Regions from separate parts of the Acidovorax sp. FG42 genome, predicted to be linked through region 2. Evidence: predicted binding sites of a transcription regulator. Region 2 holds the regulator's gene; the other holds the start of a gene.
The links. Region 2 encodes LexA, which represses DNA repair genes until DNA is damaged. Its sites were predicted from a motif close to ACTGTATNNNNATACAGT; they were not measured.

Region 1: a site for LexA is predicted at 2,851-2,868, ahead of ACODSM_RS03990 (DNA topoisomerase IV subunit B). Genes of this name have one in related genera too.

What each region holds. Positions count from the first base shown of each region.
Region 1 is NZ_JBMDJM010000002.1:288,311-295,974, forward strand. Features, by position in the region: gene dapA (4-hydroxy-tetrahydrodipicolinate synthase) at 1-701, opposite strand, end outside; gene ACODSM_RS03975 (class I SAM-dependent methyltransferase) at 732-1,286, opposite strand; gene ACODSM_RS03980 (hypothetical protein) at 1,378-1,533, opposite strand; gene ACODSM_RS03985 (MFS transporter) at 1,554-2,771, opposite strand; gene ACODSM_RS03990 (DNA topoisomerase IV subunit B) at 2,902-4,884, shown strand; gene ACODSM_RS03995 (lytic transglycosylase domain-containing protein) at 4,918-5,772, shown strand; gene parC (DNA topoisomerase IV subunit A) at 5,783-7,664, shown strand, end outside.
Region 2 is NZ_JBMDJM010000017.1:71,400-79,063, reverse strand. Features, by position in the region: gene ACODSM_RS17245 (DUF6152 family protein) at 83-553, opposite strand; gene ACODSM_RS17240 (hypothetical protein) at 595-1,014, opposite strand; gene ACODSM_RS17235 (asparaginase) at 1,035-1,994, opposite strand; gene lexA (transcriptional repressor LexA) at 2,078-2,752, shown strand; gene ACODSM_RS17225 (D-2-hydroxyacid dehydrogenase family protein) at 3,828-4,835, shown strand; partial or broken gene ACODSM_RS17220 (IS3 family transposase) at 4,910-6,169, opposite strand; gene ACODSM_RS17215 (branched-chain amino acid ABC transporter substrate-binding protein) at 6,307-7,434, opposite strand; gene ACODSM_RS17210 (hypothetical protein) at 7,566-7,664, opposite strand, start outside.

The DNA of each region.
Region 1 (7,664 bases), on a different contig from region 2:
CGCGTGTCGCCCGCCAGGGCGGCCACACACAGCTCGTGCATCAGGCGCGGGGCCACGTTGGCCGTCACGCTGATGTTGCCGTGGCCACCGCACAGCATCAGGGCCACGGCGGTCGGGTCGTCGCCCGAGTACACGCCAAAGCCCTTGGGCACGTCGCGGATGAGCCACTGGGCGCGCTCAATGTTGCCGGTGGCTTCCTTGATGCCAATGATGCCGGGCACCTGGGCCAGGCGCAGCACGGTGTCGTGCTGCATATCAGCCACCGAGCGGCCGGGCACGTTGTAGAGCACGATGGGCAGGTCGCCCGTGGCTTCGGCAATGGCCTTGAAGTGCTGGTACTGGCCTTCTTGGGTGGGCTTGTTGTAGTAGGGCACCACCTGCAGCTGGCTGTCGGCCCCCACGCCGCGCGCGAACTTGGCCAGTTCGATGGCCTCGGCGGTGGAGTTGGCGCCGCAGCCGGCCATGATGGGCACGCGCTTGGCGGCCTGTTCCACGGCCACGCGGATGATTTCGCAGTGTTCTTCCACGTTCACCGTGGGGGACTCGCCCGTGGTGCCCACCACGCCGATGCAATCGGTGCCTTCGGCGATGTGCCAGTCGATCAGTTTGCGCAAGGTGGGGTAGTCCACGCTACCGTCCTCATGCATGGGGGTGACGAGGGCGACGATGCTGCCGGTGAGTGGCACGGAAGAAGAAGTCATGTCCGCAGTGGTAAACGGTAAAAGGGCATTCTAACTAGCCCCGATGGGCAAAAGATGTCGTGAGGGTCCGCCCGCCTGCGGGAGTTCCCGTACGGCCGTGATGCGTTGCACGAAACGCGCAGGTTCGTCGATGAAGCCGTCTTCATAACCTACCACGCGCAATTCCTTGCACACGTGCAGCAGCTCGCCGGGCGTCAGCAGAAACTCAGGCCGGGCGGGGCGCCCCACGGTTTCGTTGCCCTGGGCAAAGGTTTCATAGACCAGCACCCCGCCCGGCGCCACGCTGGCCACGATGGTGGGCAGCAAGGGGCGCCACAGGTAGTTGGTGACGACCACGCCACCAAACTGGCGGCCTGCAAAAGGCCAGGGGCCGTTTTCGATGTCGGCTTGCACCAGCTCGCCCAGCCCTTCGCAGGCGGCCAGCGCCTCGGCCGACCGGTCCACGCCGACCACCGTGTGCCCCAGTTCGCGCAGATGGCGCAGGTGGCGCCCTGCGCCGCAGGCAACGTCCAGCACGGTGCTTTTGGGGGCGATCAGGTGGCTCCAGCGCCGCACCCATTCCGAGGGGGCCTCTGTACCGTGCATACTGTGCATGAGACTATAAAAATGATAGCTGCTAGCGCATGATTCACTAGCGCTTGCGGCCAAAAAAAGCTTGAAAATGTTGCGGAACAGGTCAAAAACACGCCCACATCTGGTCGGCCAGCATCACCATGAATTCGGGCACGGTGTAAAAGCCAAACACCACCAGGCACAGCAGCACGGCCACGGCGCCGCCCAGCCAGCGCAGGGCGCGCGGCGTGGTTTTGCGGGGCGGGGTGGTGTGGCTCATGCAGGGAGGGGGCCAAAAGGTCAGGCGGGTTGTGGGCTGCTGCGCGAGATCTGGCTTTCCTTGACCGGCAAGTTCACCAGCCCGGCAAAAATCCCCAGACCAATCGCGATGTACCAGACGATATCGTAGCTGCCGGTGGCGTCATACAGATAGCCGCCCAGCCAGACGCCCAGGAAGCTGCCGATCTGGTGGCTGAAGAACACAAAGCCGCCCAGCATCGACAAATGCTGCACGCCAAAGATCTGCGCGATGGTGGCATTGGTGGGGGGCACGGTGGACAGCCACAGCGCGCCCATCACGGCCGAGAACACGTACACCGACAGCGGCGACAGCGGCACCAGCAGGAAGATGCTAATTGCAACCGCGCGGGCAAAGTAGATGAAGGCAAGGATGTGGCGCTTGGGCATGCGCTGGCCCAGCGTGCCCGCGATGTAAGTGCCGAACACGTTGAACAGCCCGATCAGCGCCAGCGCATAGCTGGCCACCTGGGGCGACAGGCCGTGGTCCTTGAGGTAGCTGGGCATGTGCACGCCAATGAACACCACCTGAAAGCCGCACACAAAGTAGCCCGCCATCAGCAGATTGAAGCTGGGGTAGCGGAAGGCCTCGCCCAGCGCCTGCGCAATGGTCTGGTCGCGCTTGACCGGGGCCGTGCCCTTGAAGCCCGGCTCCCGCAGGCCAAAGGCCAGCGGCACGATCAGCAGCACCGCCATCGACAACGCCAGCAGCGCCTGCTGCCAGCCCAGGCCCGCGATGAGCCAGCCTTCCACCGGCACCATCAGAAACTGCCCAAACGAGCCCGCTGCCGCCGCCACGCCCATGGCCCAGGAGCGCTTTTCAGGCGCAATCTGCCGCCCCAGCACGCCGTAAATCACCGCATAGGTGGTGCCCGCCTGGGCCGCGCCAATCAGCACGCCAGCCGTCAGTGCAAATAACGTGGGCGTGGGTGACAGGGCCATGCCTGCCAGGCCCAAGGCATACAACACCGCTCCACCGAGCAGGACGCGGAAGGCCCCAAACCGGTCGGCCGCCATGCCCGCAAAAATCCCGATCAGGCCCCAGGACAGGTTCTGGATGGCGATGGCCAGGGCGAACGACTGGCGCGTCCAGCCCATCTCCTGGGTGATGGGAAGCAGCCACAGCCCGAACCCGTGGCGGGTGCCCATGGACAGGGTCACGATGGCCGCGCCGCAGGCCAGCACCTGGAACATGGATAGTTTGGGAGGATTCATATGCATGCGCAGGAATGTAGCCAGATTGTGTGAAACGCGCAGATACACCCGCGACCAATACAGTTGCCGCCAGGGTCGCGCGAAGACTGTCTTTTTATCCAGCTCCAGGGCGGTGGCCGCACTACAATCCGCCGCTATGTCTGCCAAACCGTCTTCTGCTTCCGCCAGCGAATATTCCGAAGGTTCGATCCGCGTGCTCAAGGGCCTGGAGCCCGTCAAGCAGCGCCCGGGCATGTACACGCGCACCGACAACCCCTTGCACATCATCCAGGAGGTGCTGGACAACGCCGCCGACGAGGCCCTGGCCGGCCACGGCAAGAAGATCCGCGTCACCCTGCACGCCGACGGCTCGGTCAGTGTGGAAGACGACGGCCGGGGCATCCCCTTCGGCATGCACCCGGAAGAAAACGCGCCGGTGATCGAGCTGGTCTTCACCCGCCTGCACGCGGGCGGCAAGTTCGACAAGGGCAAGGGCGGCGCCTACAGCTTCTCGGGCGGCCTGCATGGCGTGGGCGTGTCGGTCACCAACGCGTTGGCCACCCGGCTCGAAGCCACCAGCTACCGCGAGGGCAAGGTGGCGCGTTTGGTGTTCGCCGCCGGTGATGTGGTCGAGCCCCTGGTGGCCCGGCCGCTGGAGGCGGGCGAGCGCAAGCAGGGTACCTCGGTGCGCGTCTGGCCCGACGCCAAGTATTTCGAATCCAGCGCCCTGCCCATGGGCGAACTCACCCACCTGCTGCGCAGCAAGGCCGTGCTGATGCCCGGCGTGACGGTGCAGCTGGTCAACGAGAAAACCCGCGATACGCAAACGTGGCAGTACAAGGGCGGCCTGCGCGACTACCTGATGCAGACGCTGAACGGCGACCCGGTGATCCCGTTGTTTGAGGGCGAGGGTTTTGCCGACCGCAACAACGAAAGTTTTGCCGAGGGCGAAGGCGCCGCCTGGGCCGTGGCCTTCACCGAAGACGGTCAGCCCATGCGCGAGAGCTACGTCAACCTGATCCCCACCAGCGCGGGCGGCACGCACGAAAGCGGTCTGCGCGACGGCCTGTTCAACGCCGTCAAGAGCTTCATCGAACTGCACAGTCTGTTGCCCAAGGGCGTGAAGCTGCTGCCCGAGGACGTGTTTGCGCGCGCCAGCTATGTGCTCTCGGCCAAAGTGCTGGACCCACAGTTCCAGGGCCAGATCAAGGAACGCCTGAATTCGCGCGACGCGGTGCGCCTGGTCAGCGGTTTTGTGCGTCCGGCGCTGGAGCTGTGGCTGAACCAGCATGTGGAATACGGCAAGAAGCTGGCTGAGCTGGCCATCAAAGCCGCGCAGACTCGCCAGAAGGCGGGCCAGAAGGTGGAAAAGCGCAAGGGCTCGGGCGTGGCCGTGCTGCCCGGCAAGCTCACCGACTGCGAAAGCCGCGACACCGCGCACAACGAAGTGTTTCTGGTCGAGGGCGACTCAGCGGGCGGCAGCGCCAAGATGGGCCGCGACAAAGAGAGCCAGGCCATCCTGCCGCTGCGCGGCAAGGTGCTCAACACCTGGGAGGTGGAGCGTGACCGCCTGTTTGCCAACAACGAAATCCACGACATCTCGGTAGCCATTGGCGTGGACCCGCACGGCCCCAACGACACCCCCGACCTGAGCGGCCTGCGCTATGGCAAGGTCTGCATCCTGTCCGACGCGGACGTGGACGGCTCGCACATCCAGGTGCTGCTGCTCACGCTGTTCTTCCGCCATTTCCCCAAGCTCATCGAGGCTGGCCACATCTACGTGGCGCGCCCGCCGCTGTTCCGTGTGGACGTGCCCGCGCGTGGCAAGAAGCCTGCGGCCAAGATGTACGCGCTGGACGATGGCGAGCTGGCCGCCATTCTGGACAAGGCCGAAAAGGACGGCGTGCCGCGCGAGAAGTGCCAGATCAGCCGCTTCAAGGGCCTGGGCGAGATGAACGCCGAGCAGCTGTGGGAAACCACGCTCAACCCCGACACCCGCCGCCTGCTGCCCGTGCAGCTGGGCGACATGGACTTTGCCGCCACCGAGGGCCTCATCACCAAGCTCATGGGCAAGGGCGAAGCCGCCGCGCGCCGCGAACTGATGGAGCTGCATGGCGATGCGGTCGAGGTCGATATCTGAAGAGCAGCGTCATACGCGCCCGAGCCGCCTGCCATGACCTCATTTCGCCAAATCGGCCGCTTGCGCTGGTATGTGTTGGGTTGTTTGCTCTGCTTTTTGCAGCAAACGGCCCGTGCAGACCTGTGGGCGCATGTGGACGAGCGTGGCGTGACGCACTTTGCGGCGGAGCAGGTCGATGCGCGCTACCAGCTGTTTTTTCGTGGCAACGACTTTGACTCGACCCGGGATACGCCCGTCAATGCCTCGCCCATGCCCTACGCGCTGCCTGCAGCGGGCGCGCGCCTGCTGGCGTTTTTCGACATTGCGCCGGACTACAAGCGCGTCAAGCACCACCTGCGCGCTGCGTCCAGCCAGCATGGCGTGGACTATGAGCTGCTGCAGGCCGTGATCGCCACCGAGTCCGGCTTTGACGCCGCCGCCGTATCGCCCAAGGGCGCCGTGGGCCTGATGCAGGTGATGCCCGCTACGGCCAGCCGCTTTGGCGTGAGTGCGGACAAGAAGCGCACGGTGGAGCAAAAACTGGCGGACCCCGCTGTGAACGTGCCCACCGGCACCCGTTACCTGCGGCATCTGCTGGACCTGTTCCCCGGCCGCATCGACCTGGCCGTGGCCGCCTACAACGCGGGCGAAGGCGCCGTGCAAAAGGCGGGCAACCAAGTCCCGGCCTTTAAGGAAACCCAAAACTACGTGCGCACTGTGCTGGGCCTGTACGCCCAGCTCAAGCCGCCAGCGCCCGTGCTGACACAGCGCGCCCTGCCGGGCCGTGTACGCATGGAGCTGTCGGGCGGCGCGCAGAACGGTGGCAACCTGCCGCCCACCCAGGTGGCACAGACCCGCAACGCGCCGCAGACCGCGTTTGAACCCTTACCGACGATTCCGAACGAATGAGCGCTAACGAATGAGCGACCAACCCACTCTTGATTTCACCACCGCAGGCGATGACGGGGGCGACTCCCTGGGCCTGGCGGGCTACGCCCAGCGCGCCTACCTGGAATACGCGCTGTCGGTCGTCAAGGGCCGTGCGCTGCCCGATGTGTGCGACGGCCTCAAGCCCGTGCAGCGGCGCATCTTGTATTCGATGGACCGCATGGGCCTGGGCTACAGCGGCCCCACGCGCAACACGGCGGCCAAGCCCGTCAAGAGTGCCCGCGTGGTGGGCGATGTGCTGGGCCGGTTCCACCCCCACGGTGACCAGTCGGCCTACGACGCGCTGGTGCGCATGGCGCAGGACTTTGCGCAGCGCTACCCCCTCATCGACGGCCAGGGCAACTTCGGCAGCCGCGACGGTGACGGCGCTGCGGCCATGCGGTACACGGAAGCCCGCCTGTCGCGCATCACCAGTCTGCTGCTCGACGAAATCGACGAAGGCACGGTCGATTTCATGCCCAACTACGACGGCAGCACCGAAGAACCCCGCCAGCTGCCCGCCCGCCTGCCGTTTGCGCTGCTCAACGGCGCCAGCGGTATTGCCGTGGGCTTGGCCACCGAGATCCCCAGCCACAACCTGCGCGAGATTGCCGATGCTTGTGTGGCGCTCATCAAGACGCCATCGCTCAGCCAGGACGAGCTGCTGGCCATCGTGCCCGGCCCGGACTACCCCGGTGGCGGCCAGATCATCAGCAGCCCCGGCGACATTGCCGACGCCTACCGCACGGGCCGAGGCAGCCTGAAGGTGCGCGCACGCTGGAAGATCGAGGACATGGCGCGCGGCCAGTGGCAACTGGTGGTCAACGAACTGCCGCCCGGCGTGAGTACCCAGCGCGTGCTGGAAGAGATTGAAGAAATCACCAACCCCAAGGTCAAGGCCGGCAAGAAGGCGCTGACGCAGGAGCAGACGCAATTGAAGGCCAGCATGCTGGCCGTTCTGGACGTGGTGCGTGACGAGTCGAGCAAGGACGCCCCTGTGCGCCTGGTGTTCGAGCCCAAGACGGGCAAGACACCGCAGCAGGAGCTGATCACCGCGCTGCTGGCCCACACCAGTCTGGAGACCTCGGCGCCCATCAACCTCACCATGGTGGGGCTCGACGGCAAGCCCGTGCAGAAGTCGCTGCGCCAGATGCTGGAAGAGTGGATTGCCTTCCGCCAGACCACGATCACCCGCCGCAGCCAGCACCGGCTGAACAAGGTGCTGGACCGCATCCACATCCTCGAAGGGCGGCAGCTGGTGCTGCTCAACATCGACGAGGTGATTGCCATCATCCGCCAGGCCGAAGACCCCAAGGCCGCGCTGATTGCACGCTTTAACCTCAGCGACCGGCAGGCCGAGGACATCCTCGAAATCCGCCTGCGTCAGCTCGCGCGGCTGGAAGCCATCAAGATCGAGCAGGAGCTGAAAGAACTGCGCGAAAGCCAGGGCAAGCTCGAAGACATCCTGAACAACCCCGGCTCGCTGCGCCGCACCATGGTCAAGGAGATCGAGGCCGACGCCAAGACCTTTGCCGACGCACGCCGCACGCTCATCCAGGCCGAGAAAAAGGCTGTGGCCGAAGTGAAGGTGGTGGACGAGCCCGTCACGGTGGTCGTTTCGCAAAAGGGCTGGGTGCGCGCCCGCACTGGCCACGGTCACGAGGCCGCCAGCTTTGCTTTCAAGGCGGGCGACGGGCTGTACGGCACGTTTGAATGCCGCACGGTCGATACCCTGCTGGCCTTTGGCAGCAACGGCCGCGTGTACTCGGTGGCCGTGTCGCTGCTGCCGGGCGCACGGGGCGACGGCCAGCCGGTGACCACACTGATTGAACTGGAAGCCGGCACGCAACTGCTGCACTACTTTGCGGGGCCCG
Region 2 (7,664 bases):
GCACCAGGGCGTCGCTTTTTTCATGGGCCGCCCTGCCGCGCGGTGGCCGCGACAACCGCCCGCTGCGGGCACGTGCCTGGGCTCAGGCGGGGCTGGACCGTAACCCGTAGGCCTTGCCGTCCACAAACAGGTATTCGGCGCGCAGCACTGCCTCACCCTTTTCATCTCGCAGGCCAAAGCCCACCACCGACACGGCCGTACCCGGCTTGATCTCTGGCACCAGCCAGGCCTGCATGCGGGTCAACGGAGCCAGCTCAACCTCCCAGACCCGGTCCTTGCGGGTGGGCAGCACGGTTTTGGCCAGTAGTGCGCGTCCGTCCACCGGCGCGGTCTGTGCAGGCACAGGCCGCTGGGCAAGATCTGGAGGCAACCGGAGCGCAGCGGGCAATTCGAGCTCCAGCTCTGCATGCGGGTTTTGCCACCGCACCTTGCGCGCTGTGCCCTCCAGATACAGCGGTCGGTCCGCATCAAAACTGCTCCAGCCGTGGTGCGCGTGTGCCCCCAAAGGCAAGGCACTCGCGGCGATCAGCACATGACGACGTTGCAAGCCCATAAAGACTCCCGTAGGAATAAAACCCGGTTCAAGGGGTCATATCAAAGGTACGCAATCCAGCGGCCACAGGCCACCACCGACAGCCAGATCACGGTGGACACCAGCATCTGCAAGCGTGCCAACCCATCCAGGCTTGCAAGCGAACCGCGTGCATGAAACCACGCCGCGTTACAGCCCGCAAGCATTAACAACAGCATCTTCAAGGTGAAGGCGCGGTTGCTGAGCAGCTCCGCAGACTGGGTGGCAAACATCAGCAGCCCCGACGCTGCGGCCAATCCGAAGCCGCACAGCGCCACTGCGAGACCGAGCCGCGCGAGGTCTTTCACCGGCAATGCCGCACCACGTCCGAAGACCCGCACCTCCAGCAGCAGCAGATTGCCCAGCAGCAACGCAATACCGATGATGTGGACGACCTCCAGCGCGGGGTACGCCCAGGCGTGTGTCTTGAGTGCGGTGAACACGGCTGCCGGCCCTTTTTAGATCAATGCATCCGCAGCAAATCCAGCATCAGGGCAACCCGCGCCTTCACCGGCGACAGGCCCTGCGAGGCGGGAAGCACATCACCCGGCTTGGGCAGCACCTGCCCCTCCGCGCAGCGGGTGGAGCGCACCACCCGCACTCCGGCGTTCTGCGCGCGCACCAAAGCGGCCTCCAAATCGTGGTGGATCGTGCCATTGCCGGTGCAGGCCACCACCAGGCCCTGCACGCCCTCTCGCACCAGCGCATCCACCGCCCTGCCCGATGCCCCCGCATGGTTCATGACGATTTCCACCCACGGCCAAGTCGCAGCGCTCACTATATTATTCATAGCACCAACGGCATTATTTACCGGCACTACTGGGCCATTGCATGCCCAACGGACCACACTTTCTTCCACCCACCCCAGAGGTCCAGCATCCCCCGAGCTGAAGGCATTGACGCGGTAGGGATGCACTTTTTGCACATGCCGTGCGCCATGCACTTCACCCGCCGCAACGGCCAGCACACCCGTTGCACCGGGTGCCAATGCCGTTGCCACCGCGTCCAGCAGGTTCTGGGGGCCATCGGGGGTCAAGGCTGTGGCAGGCCGCATCGCGCAGGTCAGAACCACGGGCTTGGCGGCATCCAGCACTTCGTGCAAGAACCACGCCGTTTCTTCCAGGGTGTCCGTACCGTGGGTGATGACCACCCCCCTCACCTCCGAGTCATTCAAATGGTGGGCGCAACGCGATGCCAGCGTGCGCCACACCTCACCATCCATGTCCTTGCTGTCGATCTGCGCAACTTGCTCTGCAACCAAGGCGCCACCTGCCAGAGCCTGCAGACCGGGCACGGCCGTCAGCAGTTGTTCCACGCCCACCTGCGCGGCGGTGTAGCCAATGTTGTCCCCCGCTTGGGCCGAGGTGCCCGCAATCGTGCCACCGGTGCCCAAAACCACAATTTTTTGCCCACTCACTTGCATACTCCGAAAAACTGGTGAAAAATACAGTTACTGGATTAAAAAACAGTTATTCATCACTGTAACCGCCCGCACCGGAAACCACCATGCTCGACAACCCCAAACTCACCGCCCGCCAGCAGCAGATTCTGGATCTCATCCAGACCGCTATCGCACGCACCGGCGCGCCTCCCACCCGCGCAGAAATCGCGGCCGAGCTGGGTTTCAAGTCAGCCAACGCGGCCGAAGAACACCTTCAGGCACTGGCCCGTAAAGGGGTGATTGAGCTGGTCAGTGGCACCTCGCGGGGCATCCGCCTGCGCAGCGACACGGTGCGCTCCATCAACGCCGCGCGCGGCAGCCAGTTCAGCCTGCCCATCCCGGGCCTGTCGCAACTGGTCTTGCCTTTGGTGGGACGGGTGGCTGCGGGGTCGCCCATTCTCGCGCAGGAACATGTAGACCAGACCTACAGCGTAGAAAACAGGCTCTTCCAGCACAAGCCCGATTACCTGCTCAAGGTGCGGGGCATGTCCATGCGTGACGCGGGCATCATGGATGGCGATTTGCTGGCCGTTCAGTCCACTCGCGAAGCCCGCAACGGCCAGATCATCGTCGCCCGCCTGGGTGACGACGTCACTGTCAAGCGCCTTCGCCGCACCGCCAACGCCATTGAATTGTTGCCCGAAAACCCAGACTATCCCGTGATCGTGGTGCAGCCGGGTGAGCCCTTCGAGATCGAAGGCCTGGCAGTGGGCCTTATCCGCAACACCATGCTGATGTAGCACGCGCTCAGGGGCCGCACCGTGGGTGGCGGGCGTTTGGTGGACAGATTCTGATCAGTACACCAGCCCTGCGATGCGGGTCCCGTTGAGTGCCAACAACTCCCAAGCTATGTGTGATGAATCGGCGGGGCAGCTGCCTGCACCGCAGGGGATGGTCTCGCGCTGCTTTTGGGTGTTCTGGTACTCAGCCACTTTGCAATCCTGCCTATGTTCAACCCCCGACTTTCGGAGTTTTCACATGGGAATTGCTTTGTTCACCCTTTCTGCCCTGCAGAGCCCTGTTCGCCGCCTCAAAAGGCTGTTTGCGAGTGCGGAGCAAACGCCCGCAGGTAGGACGGTCCTGCTAGCGCAAGCAGTGACGAGAGAGCCCACTGAATTTGGGAATGCATCGCCCTTTATTTCGCAAAGACGGGCTGCAGACGTTGCCGCACTTCATCGTGCTGAACAGCACCAGGGACCACGCGCTCCTCGCGGGAACTGGCCTTTTACGGCCAAACCACCTGCACGAACGCCAGAAAGTCCAGCCCGTTCGCCCGACACACACCGCTCCTTTCTGCCAACGCACATCGCAGGCAGCAAACGGCAAGCTTTCCTATCAGCGGTGGGGACGACATCCTGCAGCCCACGAACAACCAAAGTGCTGCGCCGGACTTCTGATGCCGCAAGTACCGGACGCCTGGTGATTGCAGGCCGCATGGCAGACGTCTGCGCAGAGCTGGACCGTTTGGCGGCATCCGAGGCTCTCAGGGCCTGATTTACTGGACATTGCGGGCGCCTAAGGTGGCAAACGCTCCTGCGTACCGACCACTGTGGCGGCCTCGTCTTCAGACTACGGAGCTACCGCCGATGAGGGGTGTTAGGACCGTCCCCACAGCCCCAAGGCTGGTGCAGAGCCTTACCAGATCTTGATCGACACCAAACACTGACGCCAGCCTGCGCCAATCGTGCGGTCGTGCGAAGTGATGCGGCTATTTCCGGTATCTGCGCAGCACTCCGTCACCAAAAATTGGAGACTTTGGCTTGCCCACAGGGCTCAGGTGGCTCTTCCCTGCGCCCGCCAAGGCACAATGTCGGGATGAACATTGTGATCCTCGACGATTACCAGGATGCAGTGCGCAAGCTGCATTGCGCATCGCGGCTCGACGCATACACCGCCAAGGTCTACACCAACACAGTCAAGGGGCTGGGGCAGCTTTCGGTGCGGCTCAAAGATGCAGACATTATCGTGCTGATCCGTGAACGGACCCAGATCACGCGCCAATTGGTCGAGAAGCTCCCTCGGCTCAAGCTCATTGCACAAACCGGCAAGATTGGCAGCCACATTGATGTGGCGGCATGTACCGAGCGCGGCATTGCCGTGGCAGAGGGGGTGGGGTCCCCTGTGGCACCGGCTGAGCTGACCTGGGCCCTGGTGATGGCCTCCATGCGCCGACTGCCCCAGTACATCTCCAACCTCAAGCATGGCGCCTGGCAGCAGTCTGGTCTCAAGACCGCCTCGATGCCTGCCAACTTCGGGATTGGCAACGTGCTGAGGGGGAAGACCCTGGGTATCTGGGGCTATGGCCGCATTGGTCAATTGGTGGCTGGGTACGGACGCGCGTTTGGCATGAACGTGCGCGTCTGGGGCCGTGAAGCATCGCGCGCGCAGGCGCTGACAGACGGTTATCAGGCTGCGGCCACGCGGGAAGAGTTCTTCTCGCAATGCGACGTGATCTCTTTGCACCTGCGCCTGAACGACGAGACGCGCGGCATCATCTCGCTCGAAGATCTCTCGTGCATGAAGCCCACTTCGCTGCTGGTCAATACATCACGTGCAGAACTGATCGAGCCGGACGCACTGATCGCGGCCCTCAACCGGGGTCGTCCAGGCCTGGCAGCGGTGGATGTGTTCGAGAGCGAACCCATCCTGCAAGGCCATGCCCTGCTCCGTCTCGAAAACTGCATCTGCACGCCACATATCGGGTACGTGGAGCAGGACAGCTATGAGCTATACTTTGGTGCAGCTTTTGACAACGTGGTGAACTTCATCAAAGGCACACCCACCAACATCGTGAACCCGGGCTCACTGCAGGTGAGGCGCTAACGGCTAGTGCTCATCTGCCAACTCCAATTAAGGAATTGGCTACGCGCGTGACCCGTCCTGGAATAGGTTGACACCTATGCGGGACTGAGCCCTAGCCGTAGTTGGCTTGCAAGAGACGCCCGGTGCACCGCATCGGGCGTTTTGTATTCTAGGGACAGGTGGGGCCGTTGCTCGTTGTACATGCGCACTGACTCCCTCACCATGGTCCTGGCTTGCTCCAGGTTTGCGGGGCGGTGCAGCAGGAATTCCATCTTCAGGATGCCGTTGATCCGTTCTGCCAAGGCATTCTGGTGGCAGTCGTACCCATCGGTCATCGAGCAGGTGATCGCATGGAGAGCATGGATGCGCTGGTACTGTGCCGAACAGTACGGGATGCCCCGATCGGAGTGGTGCACCAGTCGCTGGCTGGTCTGCCGGTAGCGCAGGGCCATTTTCAGCGCCTGGCTGACCTGGGCAGTTTCCAGCCCTTCATGTACGTGCCAGCCCACGATCTTGCGGGAATAGGTATCCGTTACCAGGCTCAGGTAAGCAGGCTTTTCTTTGGTAGGCAGGTACGTAATATCGGCCACCCACAGCTGTTCGCAGCCGCTAGGCGCCACCTTGGTCGCGGCCTCTTTGAGCAGGTTGGGATGACGCCGGAAGCGATGGTGGCTGTTAGTTCTCTTGTGGTACGACCGTTTGGGCAAGACCAGCATCCGTTCGTGACGCAGGATGTCGAACAAAGCATCACGACCGAGCTTGATGCCCGCGTGCTGCAGCGGCGCCTTCAGGATGAAGTGCAGCTTGCGTGTGCCGATGCGCGGCTGGTGCCGCCGCTTCTCATCGACCATGGCCACCACGCTGGCCCGTTGCTCATCTCGCAGCCGCTGACAGGCCAGGGCCTTGTAGTGCGCCTGCCGGCTGATACCCATGTACTGGCAAGCCCTCACAACGCTCAGCCCTTAGACAAGCTTTTCTTGGAGGACTTGCCAGCAGGCTTTTTTGTGACGGTTACCCCATGGTCGCGCTTAAGCACATGGACCACCGCCTCGAAGAACTGCGCTTTCCCCTACACCTGCTTCAGCTGCACTTCCAGCATCCTTGATGCGCTGCTCGGGTGTCAGCGGCTTGACGGGCTCTTGCATGGGGACGGCTCCTTTGGAGCCCGATGATGCAGCCCTCCAGTCTTAGCGGCCATGCTTGCGCAGCCAGACCAATACGGTCGAGGCCCCCTGGATCCCGTAGCGCTCCTGAGCTTGCCCGTACGTCAGCTCCCCTCTTTCTACCTGATCCACCACTGCCAGCTTAAAGGCCAGCGTGTAGTCCTTCTGCGTTCTCTTAACCCATTGATCCATTTGACTTTCCTTTCCGATGAACAGAAAGGTGTCAACCTCATTCAGGACGAGTCAGCGACAACAAAAAGGCTTCCCGAGGGAAGCCTTTTTTGATGGCTGCAGGGCATTGCACCCTGCAGCAGCGAGCCACACTCCAATTACAGAGGTGTCTTCTTGCCGTCCTTGTAGACGTACAGCGTGATGGCTGGGTTCTTCATTTCGCCGTTGGGCTCGAAGGCGATGGTAGAAGTCACGCCCTTGAAGTTGGCCTTAGCCAGTTCGTTCACGTACACCTTGGGGTCCACGGAGTTGGCGCGCTTCATGGCGTCCACCAGCAGGAACGTGGCGTCATAGGTGTAGGGGCTGTAGACCTGGAACTGGCCAGGGTACTTGGCGTCGTACTTGGCCTTCCAGGCGGTGCCGCCAGGCATCTTGGCCAGCGAGGAGCCGCCTTCGGCGCAGATCACGTTGGCCAGGGTCTTGGCGCCAGCAGCCAGCTTGGCGATTTCAGACGTGCAAACGCCGTCACCACCGAAGTACTTGACGTTGGCCATGCCCAGTTGCTCCATCTGGCGCAGCATGGGACCGGCTTGAGGGTCCATGCCGCCGTAGAAGATAGCGTCGGGGTTCTTGGCCTTGATGGCGGTCAAGATCGCCATGAAGTCGGTGGCCTTGTCGGTCGTGAACTGCTCGTCCACCACCTTCATGCCCTTGGCCGTAGCGGTCTTCTTGAACACGTCGGCAACGCCTTGGCCGTAAGCCGTACGGTCATCGATGATCGCAACGGTCTTGAGCTTCAGCGTGTCCACAGCGTAGAACGCCAAACCAGCGCCCAGGGCGTTGTCGTTGGCGATGATACGGAACGTGGTCTTGTAGCCAGGCTTGGTCAGGTTGGGGTTGGTTGCAGCGCCCGTCACCATGGGGATGCCGCAATCGTTGTACACCTTGGAGGCGGGAATCGTGGTACCGGAGTTGAGGTGGCCGACAACGCCAACGACCTTGGAGTCGCACAGCTTTTGTGCGGCAGCAGTGCCCTGCTTTGGATCGGCAGCGTCATCTTCAGCCTGCAGCTCGAATTTGATCTTCTTGCCGCCGATGGTGACGCCTTGAGCGTTCAGCTCTTCAATGGCCATGCGGGCGCCATTTTCGTTGTCCTTGCCGTAGTGGGCTTGGGCGCCGGAAACCGGAGCCACGTGGCCGATCTTGACCACCTGCTCTTGTGCAGAGGCCACACCAGCAACAGCCGCGATAGCAGCAACCACGGTCAGTTTCAACTTCAATTGCATATCAAATCTCCAGTAAAGATAAACGCTGAGAATCTTCTTGTGTCTCAACGCAGGCGAACATATCGCAATTTACGGGCCAGATCATTAGGGAACACGATTAAACGCGAGAGAAACCACAGGGGAATACCCTGTCATCCCTTTGGCGGAGGCGGCGCACCACTGGCCAACTCGTCAGCCACGGCTTCATACACCGCATGCCGAACCACTGATTCGATCTCTTCGCGCAGGCG